Regions from separate parts of the Blautia sp. HA8986 genome, predicted to be linked through region 3. Evidence: riboswitches for the same ligand, from Rfam matches in the RefSeq annotation. Region 3 holds a riboswitch; each other region holds the start of a gene.
The links. A riboswitch is a leader RNA that binds a small molecule or an ion and turns the genes downstream of it on or off. The one in region 3 is predicted to bind cyclic di-GMP.

Region 1 (3,207 bases), 670 kb from region 3:
GCAACATACGCATGGTATATATACAACACAAGCCGTCATACAACAAAAGTCCGTATGGCAGCAGGAGCAGGCGTCAATCTGCAGATCAGCAATTCCTACAGCGGAACATATGGTTCGGCAGCAGTTCTGGACAGTTTTTCCGGAAGACTGAATCCTGTATCCACCAACCGGATCAGCGGCGGCTTCCAGAAAGTTCTGGGATTTACCAATGGAACCGAGAATCAGTCCAATCTGGTAGCAAGTCTCTTTGGAAAGGGAGATTACAGTGATTATTACAATACCAGCCTTTTTCTGAAAACAAACGGCGATCCTACCGATATTTACATAGCAGACATCGGCTTTGAGGACAGCGATTCGAAGAATCCAATCTCATCTGCGATCCGGGTCGGTTTTGTAGTACATAAAGTTGGAAAAAAACAGCCATCACAGGGTGAATACATTTTTGCCATAAGTGATAAGAAAAACCCGCAGGCAGAATACAATACAGCTAAAGGAAAAGAAGGTGATGTGCTGGATTGCACGAAGACAGACGGAAAATTAAAACCAGTAGCAGTGACTTATCCATATATTTATGCTACTACTTATACCGATCAGAATAGTCAAAACTGGATAGCCACGAAGGTTGGAAAGAACTATGAAGTTTCATCTGGCACACAAAAAATTGCTTCTTCCGTAGGGTATGATGGCGTAAAAATGCGTGTTTATATCTGGATGGAAGGTACCGATGCTGATTGTGTCAATAATGCAGCAGCAGAAGACCCGGCAACTTATAACGTAAATGTAAAACTGGCAGGTATTTCTGCTGAATAAGACAGCAAATATAAATTGAAAGGTCATGGCAGAGCCATGGCTTTTCTTTTATCCTAAATATGCGAAAAAAACAGGATATCATATGGGAGCAAAGTACGCTAATAACAAAGCAAATACAAGCAATAAAAATGGAATTCCCTAAACCAGAACTCCACTTTATATTATTTCTTCAATAATATCTTCATATAAAAAAATATCTCCCCTGGGGCACATCGTTGAGAGGTGCGGGGAGTCCTGTTAATATTACTATATGTATAACAGATAATAATATCAATGTGCAAAATAGCCAAAATTCATCCTAATCCCTGACAATGCAACCTGGCATACGCAAAATACACGGATTTTCTATCCAACATTATTGACGTATGAAAAACTTCATGGTATTTTATTTTTGATAAAAATGGAAATTATTTCAAGGCAAACCTGCTGAAAGGCAGGGCCGCAAAGCCAGAAGGGGCTAAAATCAGTGTGATGTTAAAGAAATATAGTAGGGACGCTGGCAGGTTTTGGAAGGTGTCCTTTTTTGTATGCAAAAATGGATAAGAAAACTGGCAGGGATAGGTTCTCTGTATATAGATAAAAGCAGGATAACGAAGCATGAAACAGAGTGAGGATTTTTATAAAATGGGAAATTATGAAGACAAAATATATTTTTTAAGTGAGACTGTACCGGGACAGACACAGGCCATGTCACAGGCAGTACAGAAAACACTGGAAAATAATGGCGGGGTAGGCATAATGACAGGATATTATGACCAAAACCTGTCTGTTTTATCTGTGAGCAATCTGCTGTTACATAGTACAGGATATACATTCGACTCTTTTATGAAGCAGACAAACGGCTCATTGAAAAATTTCTTTTATGGAGAGGAAGATATACTGGATCGAGATCGTTTTTTGCAGCTTCACGGAGCAGGGGAATCACAGATCCTTACAGCAGACGGTACAGTGAATAATGTACGGCTTTATAAAGAAGATGCGACAGATGAGGCGGGCAGACAGATCTGGGTTATGTCCGTACAGGTCAACTGGGATCATGTAAATCTGGCACTGCTCAATGAGGCTATCTGTTCCGGCTTCTGGTATTTTGACTGTGACGAAAACAGTGAGATTGTGAATGCAAACTGGAGTCATGAATTCCGAAAAATGCTTGGCTATCATGACACTCTGGACTTTCCGAATAAACTGGAATCCTGGTCAGATCTTCTGCATCCACAGGATAAAGAAAGAGTAATGGTGCAGCTTCAGGCGGCAATTAAGGATAAGACGAACCAGATAAAATACCAGGTAGAGTATCGTATGAGAATGAAGGATAATCAATACCAGTGGTTTCGGGCATCGGCAGAAGTAATACGCCGTCTGGATGGTTCTGCCAGCAGGATTGCCGGGATTTTTATTAACATTGATGGGGAGAAAAAAGAAATCATGCAGGCACAAAAATTTGCTGCTTTCCACCGAGCTTTTACGAAAGCAGATCTGTGCGAGTATTATGTGAATCTGGAAGCGAATACTTTTGATACCTTTAAGGTTGAAACATCCCTGATGACAGTCTTTGAACAGAGTCATACATGGGATGAATTGATCCGGCATTTTGTGGATTCCTATGTTGTGGAGAAAGATAAGAAGGCGGTATCCTCTTTTTACGACCGTGGTTATATTGCAGAAAGGCTGAAGGGTCTGGAAACCGAATTGGCTTTGGAGTGCCGTATCACTCTGAATGGAGAAGAACGATGGGTCCGTAATGTGATCATACGCGGCGAGATAGAGGATTCAGAATATGCCATGATCTTTCTGCGGGATATCACAGAGACAAAGGTGGAGAGTGCACGGCATCTGCAGATGGCAGCGGATAATGCTTCCATGGAGCAGCTGATCCAGAGTATTGTGCGTCTGGTTGACCGTTTTGTTGTCTGTGATCTGGAAAATGACAGATATGAATTCTACAATCTGAATGGACAGATGATATATAAACCTCTGGGATTTTATCATGATTTTCAGATGCAGGTTCTTGAAAAATATAAGACACTGGAACCATTGGAAGCTATAGATATCCTGATAGCCCCGGATAATATTCGGAAAAAACTGAAAAGTGAAAATGATATTTATAAGTTTGAGTATTGCAGCCAGGATGAAAAGACTTATAAGATCGCTTCTTACATACCCCTGGAATGGGAGGATGGAAAACTGGTAAAAGTATTGCTGGCATCCATGGATGTGACACAGGAGAAAAAAGCAGAGATTGAATCCCGTCAGGCACTGAAAGAGGCTTACTGTTCTGCAGAAAATGCTAATCGTGCGAAAACAGAATTCCTTTCCAATATGTCCCATGATATCAGGACACCGATGAACGCTATTGTCGGTCTGACAGCGATCGCAGGAGCAAATATTGAGAGTCAG
Region 2 (3,207 bases), 900 kb from region 3:
ATTTCACCACGCATGATCACATTGCGTACCCAGCGTTCTTTTCCGTTCAGTATGATACGGCATTCCAAACTCAGCTCCGTCTCCAGACCCTTTAATTTTTCTGCGATATAAGAACGATTATAGAAATCTGTTACTGCCTTTTTGTTCTCATCTATAACATAATATTCTACAAAATGACTGATAAGTTCATCCCAGGTATGGCTTTTTTCAAATGCAGTCATCAAAGAAGCTTCCACCTTAAAGGTATCAAAAGAATTTTTTTCCAGATTTACATAATATTCGCATAAATTCGACTTTGTAAAAGCACGGTGAAGGGCAGCTAACTTCTGTTCCTGTATAATTCTTTTTTTCTCTGTATCGATATTAACAAAAATTCCCGCAATCCTGTTGGCCGTACCATCCACGCGGCGTATCACTTCTGCTGATGCACGAAACCACTGATATCTGTTATCCTTCATTCTGAGACGGTATTCTACATTATATTTTATCTGATTGGTCCTATCTGCAATCGCTGAATAAAGCTGATTCATCACCCTTTCTTTATCCTGCGGGTGCAAAAGCTCTGACCAGGAATCAAGTTTATTCGGAAAATCCAGAATATCTTGATAGCCCAGCATTCTTCGAAAAGCATGACTCCAGCTTACATCAACGATTTTGCCGTTTTCGTCACAATCAAAATACCAGTGTCCGGAACAGATTGCTCCGTTTATCAGGGTCAGATTCTCATATTCCCAGTTAACCTGTACAGACATCGCCCAGATTTCCTGACCATTCTTATCTGTTGTATTCTCCTTATAAAGATACACATTGATCGGAGATCCGTCTGCTGTAAGAATCCGCCCTTCTCCTCTCCCTTTGATAAAGGGGAAACGTTCTTCATCCAGAAAGCTGACATTTTCACCGTAAAAAAGATTCTTAAGGGAACCTTTTGTCTGCTTCATAAAAGACTCATATGTATAACCAATATTATATAACAACAGTTCACTTACTGACAAAATAGTCAGCTCTGAATCAAAATAGCCCGTGATCGTGCCTACTCCACCATTATTTACTATTGTTTTCTGAAGTGCCTCAAATACATTATCTCCAAGTGCTGTCATGTTTGAAGAATATATTTTATCTTCATAGTTCCTTATACAACTCATTTCTTAGAAATTCTCCCCCATCTTATGCTATTGCTATCCTGATCCATTCTGCTTTTCATTAATTCCAGCCACGAAAAAAAGGCACCTGTCAGATAAGTCTGCAGGTGCCCTTGCTATGTTTTTTCTAAATCATCACATATTTATATAGCATAAAAAATGCTGGCATTTCTCTTTATCACATCTTTATTCATATAAAAACAGTGGCAACCGGCTGACATGGTCAATTTCTCTGACTTTAGTCCCATTTGGCTTTGCGTCACGGCTTTTCAACCGTTTTGCTCTTTATTATTTTATTTTCTTTGATAAGAATAATACCATAAGTTTACCACGTCAATATATCCCTTTAAATTTTATTAAAATTCCAAGTATTTCTTCTCTCATCGTCCGGTAAGTCTCCGTTGATCTATACAGTTCTGATAGCTGCAGCCACATGATCAGTCAAAATCTCTGGTAATGTTCGTAAGCCACTTATTTCTGAAATAGTGGATGAATACCACAGGCATTTTTTCGAACTCATCCAGAGTCATTATAAAATATACCCAGACAGGCGGCAGTTTTAAAACATATGCTGCAAGGAAAGTAAGAGGAACTGCAACAAGCCACATAAATATGGAATCCACGATCATTCCAAACCTGGAATCACCACCGCCTCTGAAACAGCCGCATATAAGACAGGTATTGATACCCTCTCCCACAAGACGCCAGGTGGTCATAACTATAAAAATGCCAAGATAATAAATGGCTGTCTCTGTCAGTTTATCCCGGTAGAAATCAAGTATCATAGGACGGACTGCCAAAATAATGGCACATCCGATCAGACTTACAATAATTGTTATTATCAGCATACGTTTCCCATATTCTCTTGCTGTATCCTTATGGTCTTTACCAAGCTCCTGGCTGATAATAATGGTAGTAGCGTTGGCAAAGCCGCGACAGGCGATAGCACCAATATTTACCACCATAACAGCAACGGCATTTGCGGCAACCATATCATCACCAATGTGGCCAAGAATCGCTGCAAATGCTGAGCTGGCAAAGCTCCAGACAACATCATTTATTACAGCCGGAGAGGCAATTTTCATAAAGTCCCGAAACAGAATACCAGATTTTGCAAAGAAATATTTTATCCGGAATCTGACATCGGAGCTGTTTAATGAATAGATGAGACAAATCAATACCTCTGCGATTCTGGCAATAACAGTACCAAGAGCAACACCTGTAACGCCAAGCTTTGGAAGTCCAAACAATCCAAAGATAAAGGAGGCATTACAAAGCACATTGACACAAAGAGATACAATGTATGTAACAGAAGGTATCATTATTTTTCCGACACTTCGAAGAGCACTCATAAAAACCTGAGAGAATCCCATAAACATAAAGGAAAATGAGATTACCTTCAAATATTCACTGCCGGCAGCAATAGTATCCGGACTGTTTGTGAAAATCTTCATAATCGTAGTCGGCATGGAAAAGGAGATAACGAAAAATACAAGAGAAACGATCAGCGAGATTCTCTCTGCCAGGCCGAGAATCTTTTCTACTGTCTTTTTATCCCCCTTTCCCCAGTACTGGGCACATAAAACCGAGGTACCTGTGGCCATGCCGTAATATAAACAGAAAAGAATAAATGTATACTGGTTGGCAAGGGACGAAGCCGACATGGCAGTCTGGCTTACATATCCCAGCATTACGGTATCAGCAACATTTACCAGTGTTCCGATCAGATTTTGAATCATGATCGGAAATGCTAATTTTGATGCATATTTCAAGAAATCTTTTTTATTTAACATACAACAGTTCTTCCTTAGTTCTTAGAATTTATAATCCTGTGGCATATCTGACAAAATGCCTGACTGACTCATCTTTCGCAGGCAATCCGTCCATATCGAAGTCCTCAAAATACAGCTCCATCCTGTCATTGAGTGGAAGGAAATTCTCATCTGTCCAGGACCGGTTTTGCAGCACTACTCAGGTCCTCAGTGAATTCCTATAAGCTATTTACTTATAGAGAACAGTATATCATATACCTTACAAAACCGCGAGGTTTTTTCAGTATTCTCCC
Region 3 (3,207 bases):
CGTTGCTTTTTCTTCTGGATCTTTACGATTCATTACACTGCGCAAAGTATCATAAGCCTGTGTTTCATCCATTTCCCCTGACAGTAATCCGTGAACAGCCTCAAGACTTGCATCAAATGATTTTTGAGCGGAATATCGGATATAAACAGCATTATTGTTAATTTCCTCTTCCAGTCCAGGCACATCCTGCATCATGGTTGGAACATCTGTATTCAATGAAATAACACCGCTTCCATCCGCAATCAGTTTTTGCCCCTCTTCTGAAATCATACAATCCAGCACATCCAGTGCAGTATCCAGTTTCTCCCGGTCTTTTTCCAGGTTTTTGTTAAATGCAATGTTTAAGGACGGAGTCATGTACACATAGGATTCATCCGATGTCTGTGAAAAATAAGGAATACGGGTCAGCTCCGCATCCATCTGTTTCTGCAGCTGCTGCATAACCGTCGGATGTCCATGAAACATTGCTGATTTTCCCTCGACAAACATCTGGATTCCTGTATCGACGTCAATATTGATATCTTCTTTACCAAAGTGCGAGTCTTTCAGAAACTGGCTGGTTTCTGAAAAAATACGTTTCCATAATGCATCATCAAACTTTACTTCATCCGATGCAGTCTCTGCACCGTTTCGCCATTCAATACCATCCAGGCTTGTGAACTCACCGATTGCCGCCGCCTGGATGATCTCATTATTAGACCAGTCTTCACCAAGATCCATGGAATACGGTTTTATGCCATTATCATAAAACTGCTGACAGGCCTGTACATATTCCTCATAATTTTCTGGAATCTTTACGCCATACTGATCAAACAGTGTTTTGTTGGCAATGATCGTCTGCGGAATACCACAGATTGGCAGCCACTGGATTTCATCCTCCTCATTCTTATAATATTGCACCGCATAAGAATAATACTTGGAAACAACATCATAAGAAGCAAAATCCATAAGATAAGGCTGTAAGTCCTGTGCATCTGTTCCAGAGAATCGACGTACTGTTATGATATCCGGTAATTCATCATGTTCTTTAAAATAACTGTATAAATCGGTATCATTGTTACCAATAATAAATTCAATATCCTGATCAGGAAACTGTTCATGGATATAGGGTGCAATATTTTTCATCAAACGATTTTCCCACAGATAAACGGTAAGATGATCATCATTTTTAGATACTTCTTTCTTTGACTGTCCACATCCAGACAAGACAGCAGATGCTACAAGTACACCTGACACCACTGCAATCAGACAACGTTTTGCCTTTTTCATACTTTTATTTTCCTCATTCTTTCCTGATAAAATCATTATTGTTACGCCTATGAAATAACACCGTAAAAAAGCACCGTCAGACAGACAGTGCACCTCATTTTATGCAACTGGCTGCCATTTTACAGGCCCTGTAGCTTTGCGTCCCAGACTTTCATCTGGTTTGCCGATTTCCTTATTATAGATATAGCTTTTAAACTTATGCCAAAAAAAACTAATTTTATTATACTTTAACGTTCTACTATGCACAAGAAAAAAATTACCGTTTTAACGTTCAAAAACAAAAAAAAGAACAGCCGATATATACATCGAACCGTTCTCCTACTTCCGAAGTCCACGCAGCATTGACATCACTGTTTCCTGCTCATTTGTATTCAGATCGTTCCATATCCTTAAAACTTCTTCCTGCTCTTCTGTCAGATTCTCTGAATTACCTTCCTGAAAAAACTGCGATAATGTCACGCCCAAAGCTGCACATATTTTTTCAAGTGTGATCAGCGACGGCAGGTTTTTCTGCGCCATGATCCTTCCCAGTGACGACTGGGAAATTCCAGACAGTTGCGATAATCTGTATTTACTGATATCACGCTTTTCACATAAAGATGTTATTTTATCCGCAATATACTTCTCTACCTGCAAGTAACTATACCTCATTTCCGCTATTACATGTTCTTATTGTACCTGTAATAATGAAAAAATATTAGCAATCAATTTTGCAAGTATTCATTCCCATTATAGGAAGTATACGGATAAAAAATATAAAGATACTTTCGTTTCCGCAAAAGTCATTTTCGCTTGTGACCTCCGACTCGTTATGCTTATTCTACACCGTCCTTACACCCCGATCAGTCCCTCTCTCCGTCTTATCTTTTCCAGCTACCGCCTGCTTCTGCTGTGTCAGTTTTCTATCTTCTTTTCCCACATCCTTAACCACAGCATTCGCTTCGGTGCTTGTTCCCCACTCATCTGCTCTTCCTTCATTTCTTTCTGCTATCTGCAGTTCTCTTCTCTCCTTCACACCTTTTTCTTCCAGGTTACAAAAGCTCTGCAGATACGGAAGCACATGATTCTGCATGTCTGTCAAATCTTCCATATACTTTTGGAACTCTTCATTTCCTTTGCCTTTCTGGTAATTGATCCAACACTCATCTGTAAGCTTCATTTCATTATCATGCTTCAACTGACTCACAATACCGCCATGTCCATTTCCAATATCCATTGACTTCTTAAAATGATGCAGCTTCTGTTCACCTTTTTCCGCATAATATACAGTCACATATATCTTTGCGATTTTCATAAGTTCGTCTGTTTTTGGATCACGTTTTGCATACCATTCTTTATCTCACATTATATTAACGATCCCTTCCTGTCTGCTGTGGTTCTTTTTATGAGCACAATGGTAATCTTCGGCAGTTTGTAATAGAGAAATTCATCTCCATCCACCTCCACATTTATCAAACGTAATATTACGGATCATATTCCGGTTGATCAGCTGTGTTCCTTTCTTTACAGTATCTACTTGCACCCACTGGGCATCTGCTGCCATCAGCTTTCCTTTGATCGCGCCGACCTCGTTAAACAGGCTTACCACACATTCTCTTCCCATATACTGCTCTAATAATGATCCGTCCATATCTTTCCATTCCTTTCCATTTTCATTCATGATCACGATATTGTTTGCTTCCTGCAGCATAGTCATCATATTGATCATGTTCAGATTATTGATTGCAACCATAGTAGCTACATCCATTTGCTTTCCCCCTTCATCACGTCAGGTTATGATTCTATCATAGCATATCTCTTCATCTATTTCTCCTGCTTTTTCCACTTCTTTATTCTTCGCCTGTAAAAAAATCAGAGGCCGACCGTTCCGTCAGACTCTGATTTTCATTTCATTATTTTTCTGTATTTCTCTCAAAAACGATCTCACCGCCAAGAACT
Region 4 (3,207 bases), 380 kb from region 3:
CAGCAATATCGACCATGCCGCAGATTCCATTGATCGGTGTACGGATATCATGACTCATCCTTTGAAGAAATTCTGTCTTCGCCCGATTGGCTGCCTCTGCCTTTTTTGCTGCTATCAGAAGCTCATCTTTATATTTTTCCTCTTTTTCCAGCTCCTGTTTCTGATGTGCCTGATTAGTTTTGTATCCCCAGAACAGGAATATACTGAATATCAGGAAATAAAGAAAAATGACACCTGTCACACTTAATGGAAGATTATGGAATACTTCCGTATCCTGAAGATACGCATAAATATAGTAATCACGCTGCTTCAGCATAATTCCATAACATCCGGTTCCTTCATTCTTCAAATGATAAATGTGCTGACTATCTGTATGCTTTTTCATTGCCTGAACAACTTCGTTGTCGGCTGTATTCTGTCCCAACAGGCTATCATCATTGCTGGCAACAACTATCCCATTGTCGGCAACAATAATCGTTCCATCTTTCTGGACACTATAGCCATTTAAAAGACCCTGTATCGTCAGTGTATAATTTCTGATAAATTCCGGTGGTGTATAATAATAAACTGCAACGATACCCGGTGCATCTTTTCTGGCACAGGCTGCAATGTCAATACGAGACCCGTCTCCCCTGGTAAACCGTTCTGAATAAGTTCTTTCTTCATATCCTGCAAAATCCATGATAATGTCTTTTTGCAGATACTCTGTAATCTCATCGCTCAGAGATTCATCCATGCTGTATTCACATTCCGTCTTTCCTTCTGTATTCAGCACAAGGATACCATCCACCCAGAGAGTCTGAATATTTTCTTTCAGAAAATTTCGGCTTAACTGACCTCCGTTTTCTGTTTCCATATTAATATTTGTACTCATCTGTCTGGCACTTTCAATGGCACGGAGGAGACTTTTTGATTCCGAAGACTCAATATAATGGGTATAGGTTGAGCACTGCACTTTGACATAGTTTACAATCTCTACCATCCTTTTCTCTGCTTCCGCTTTTTCCGCATAAAAAAAATAAAACAGAGAAACTACAGCCACACAAATTCCAATCAGACCGCCAACCAGCTGGATTCGTTTTTCTTTTGTCTTTCTCTTAATATCCAAGATCATCCACCTCCAGATATTTCTCCGGATCATCCAGATATTTTCCAATAATTTTCAGGGATGTACCATCCTGACGCATTTCTTCCAGAGTCTGTTCCAACTGCTCACAGATTCCTCTGTCATCATTTTTTGCAAAAGCAACTCCTATCCCGGTGATCATCAGAGGTTCTCCCAGGATACGGAAGCTTGCATCATAATCTTTCATATACTGGACAATTGATTCCTCATGTGCGGCAACTGCATCCACATACCCTTTCCCCAGAAAAGTATAGATCAGTTCCCTGTGACCAAGACTGATCAGATTTCCAAGCTTTGGGATTCTTTCATCCGTACGGTTCAGAAAGATGCCTTCCGGTTTGGTTGTAGACTGGACTGCAAGATTCTTTCCCTCCAGGTCGCTCAGCTTATAAATATCGCTGTTCTCGTTTACTGCTACCACCTGACGGCTTGCTATGTATGGACCTGCCCAACGGTAATCATCAAGGCGTCCTTCCATGGAAAAGCAGCCCATGATACAATCAATCTCTCTGCTCTCCACCAGTTCTTTTTTCTCTTCCCAGTCAATCTGGACAACATTCACCTGATAGCCCATTCTTTTGAAGGCTTCTGTAGCCAGTTCTACATCTATACCTGTCGGTACACCATCCTCATTCAGGTAATTGTATGGCGGATAACTGTCGCTTCCAAGCGTTATGACCGGCTTTTCGGTTTCTTTTTTACTGCTGTCTGTATTTTTACACCCTGTCAGGATGACCGCTAAAATTCCCGCAAGCAGAATGCCTGCGATCACTCTTTTTCCTTTCATTTTCCTTCTATCTCCTGCTATTTTTTCAAACTTAAATTCCTGCTAAAATCATTATGGTTATGTTTATGAAATGACATCGTCAAAAAAAACGCTGTCCCACAGACAGCGCACACCATTTCATGCAACTGGCGACCATTTTACAGGCCCTGTAGCTTTGCGTCACAGACTTTCGTCTGCTTTGCTGATTTTCCTATTATAGCTTTTACACTTATTCCAAAGCATTAATGTAATGTTATTATACTCTCATGTTCCACTGTACACAAGAAAAACATTACCATTTTAATGCTTAAAAATGCCTCTTATTTTTCATCACAGAACCGTTCTGCAGCAGTTGATTTCCAGAAAGAAAAAATGCCTGTTTCACAGGACACCTTATTTCACTATTGAAAGCTGTCCATTTTCATGCTAATATATCCAATTAGACAGTGCAGCGGATATTCTTTGTCCGCTGCACTATTTAGCCAATATTTATCAAACACTAAACCGGAGGAAGTATGAATCAAAAAAGTACATCTGCTCCCATAGCAGAAAACAAGATGGGCACAATGCCCGTAGGGAAGCTTGTGCTGAACATGTCCCTGCCTATGATGATCTCCATGCTGGTGCAGGCTTTATACAACATTGTGGACAGCGTCTTTGTAGCCATGCTGTCCGAGAATGCACTGACTGCAGTTTCCATGGCTTTCCCGCTGCAGACACTTCTTATTGCGGTAGGTGCCGGAACCGGAGTTGGTATGAACGCGCTGCTTTCCAAATCACTTGGGGAAAAGAATTTTGACAAAGCCAACCGCACAGCCAGCAATGCAGCTTTTCTTTACGCATTAAGCTATCTGGTATTCCTGGTTCTTGGACTTACTGTAGTAAAACCTTTTTATGCCAGCCAGCTACACAGTTCCGATCCTGAGATCATGAAATTCGGAATCGAATACTTAAGCACAGTTATGATCTTTTCCTTTGGCCTTTTTGGTCAGTTCTTCTTTGAACGACTGCTTACATCCACCGGAAAAACCATTTTCAGCATGACCTCCCAGTTATGCGGTGCCATCACCAACATCATCCTTGACCCGATCCTGATCTTTGGTCTTCTTGGTGCTCCGAAAATGGGCGTAACAGGTGCTGCTGTTGCTACTGTGATTGGTCAGTGTATCGCCTGTATCGTTGCCGGGCTTTGCAACCATAAATTTAATCATGAGGTCCGTCTCAGTTTCCATGGCTTCCGCCCGGAGCCGCAGATTATCGGTCATATTTATGCAGTAGGTATTCCATCCATTATCATGCAGTCCATCAGCTCTGT

Region 1: linked by a shared signal. The riboswitch ahead of AC04Q4_RS10610 (response regulator) and the one ahead of AC04Q4_RS07510 (extracellular solute-binding protein) in region 3 are both predicted to bind cyclic di-GMP.
Region 2: linked by a shared signal. The riboswitch ahead of AC04Q4_RS11595 (response regulator) and the one ahead of AC04Q4_RS07510 (extracellular solute-binding protein) in region 3 are both predicted to bind cyclic di-GMP.
Region 4: linked by a shared signal. The riboswitch ahead of AC04Q4_RS05665 (transporter substrate-binding domain-containing protein) and the one ahead of AC04Q4_RS07510 (extracellular solute-binding protein) in region 3 are both predicted to bind cyclic di-GMP.

What each region holds. Positions count from the first base shown of each region.
Region 1 is NZ_JBWLUQ010000001.1:2,279,839-2,283,045, reverse strand. Features, by position in the region: gene AC04Q4_RS10615 (hypothetical protein) at 1-810, shown strand, start outside; cyclic di-GMP riboswitch class I at 1,217-1,322, shown strand; gene AC04Q4_RS10610 (response regulator) at 1,435-3,207, shown strand, end outside.
Region 2 is NZ_JBWLUQ010000001.1:2,503,728-2,506,934, forward strand. Features, by position in the region: gene AC04Q4_RS11595 (response regulator) at 1-1,136, opposite strand, end outside; cyclic di-GMP riboswitch class I at 1,345-1,435, opposite strand; gene AC04Q4_RS11600 (MATE family efflux transporter) at 1,580-2,935, opposite strand.
Region 3 is NZ_JBWLUQ010000001.1:1,607,028-1,610,234, forward strand. Features, by position in the region: gene AC04Q4_RS07510 (extracellular solute-binding protein) at 1-1,269, opposite strand, end outside; cyclic di-GMP riboswitch class I at 1,369-1,444, opposite strand; gene AC04Q4_RS07515 (helix-turn-helix domain-containing protein) at 1,588-1,920, opposite strand; gene AC04Q4_RS07520 (hypothetical protein) at 2,090-2,563, opposite strand; gene AC04Q4_RS07525 (hypothetical protein) at 2,696-3,016, opposite strand; gene AC04Q4_RS07530 (amidohydrolase family protein) at 3,162-3,207, opposite strand, start outside.
Region 4 is NZ_JBWLUQ010000001.1:1,230,650-1,233,856, forward strand. Features, by position in the region: gene AC04Q4_RS05660 (ATP-binding protein) at 1-1,114, opposite strand, end outside; gene AC04Q4_RS05665 (transporter substrate-binding domain-containing protein) at 1,098-1,913, opposite strand; cyclic di-GMP riboswitch class I at 2,031-2,106, opposite strand; gene AC04Q4_RS05670 (MATE family efflux transporter) at 2,408-3,207, shown strand, end outside.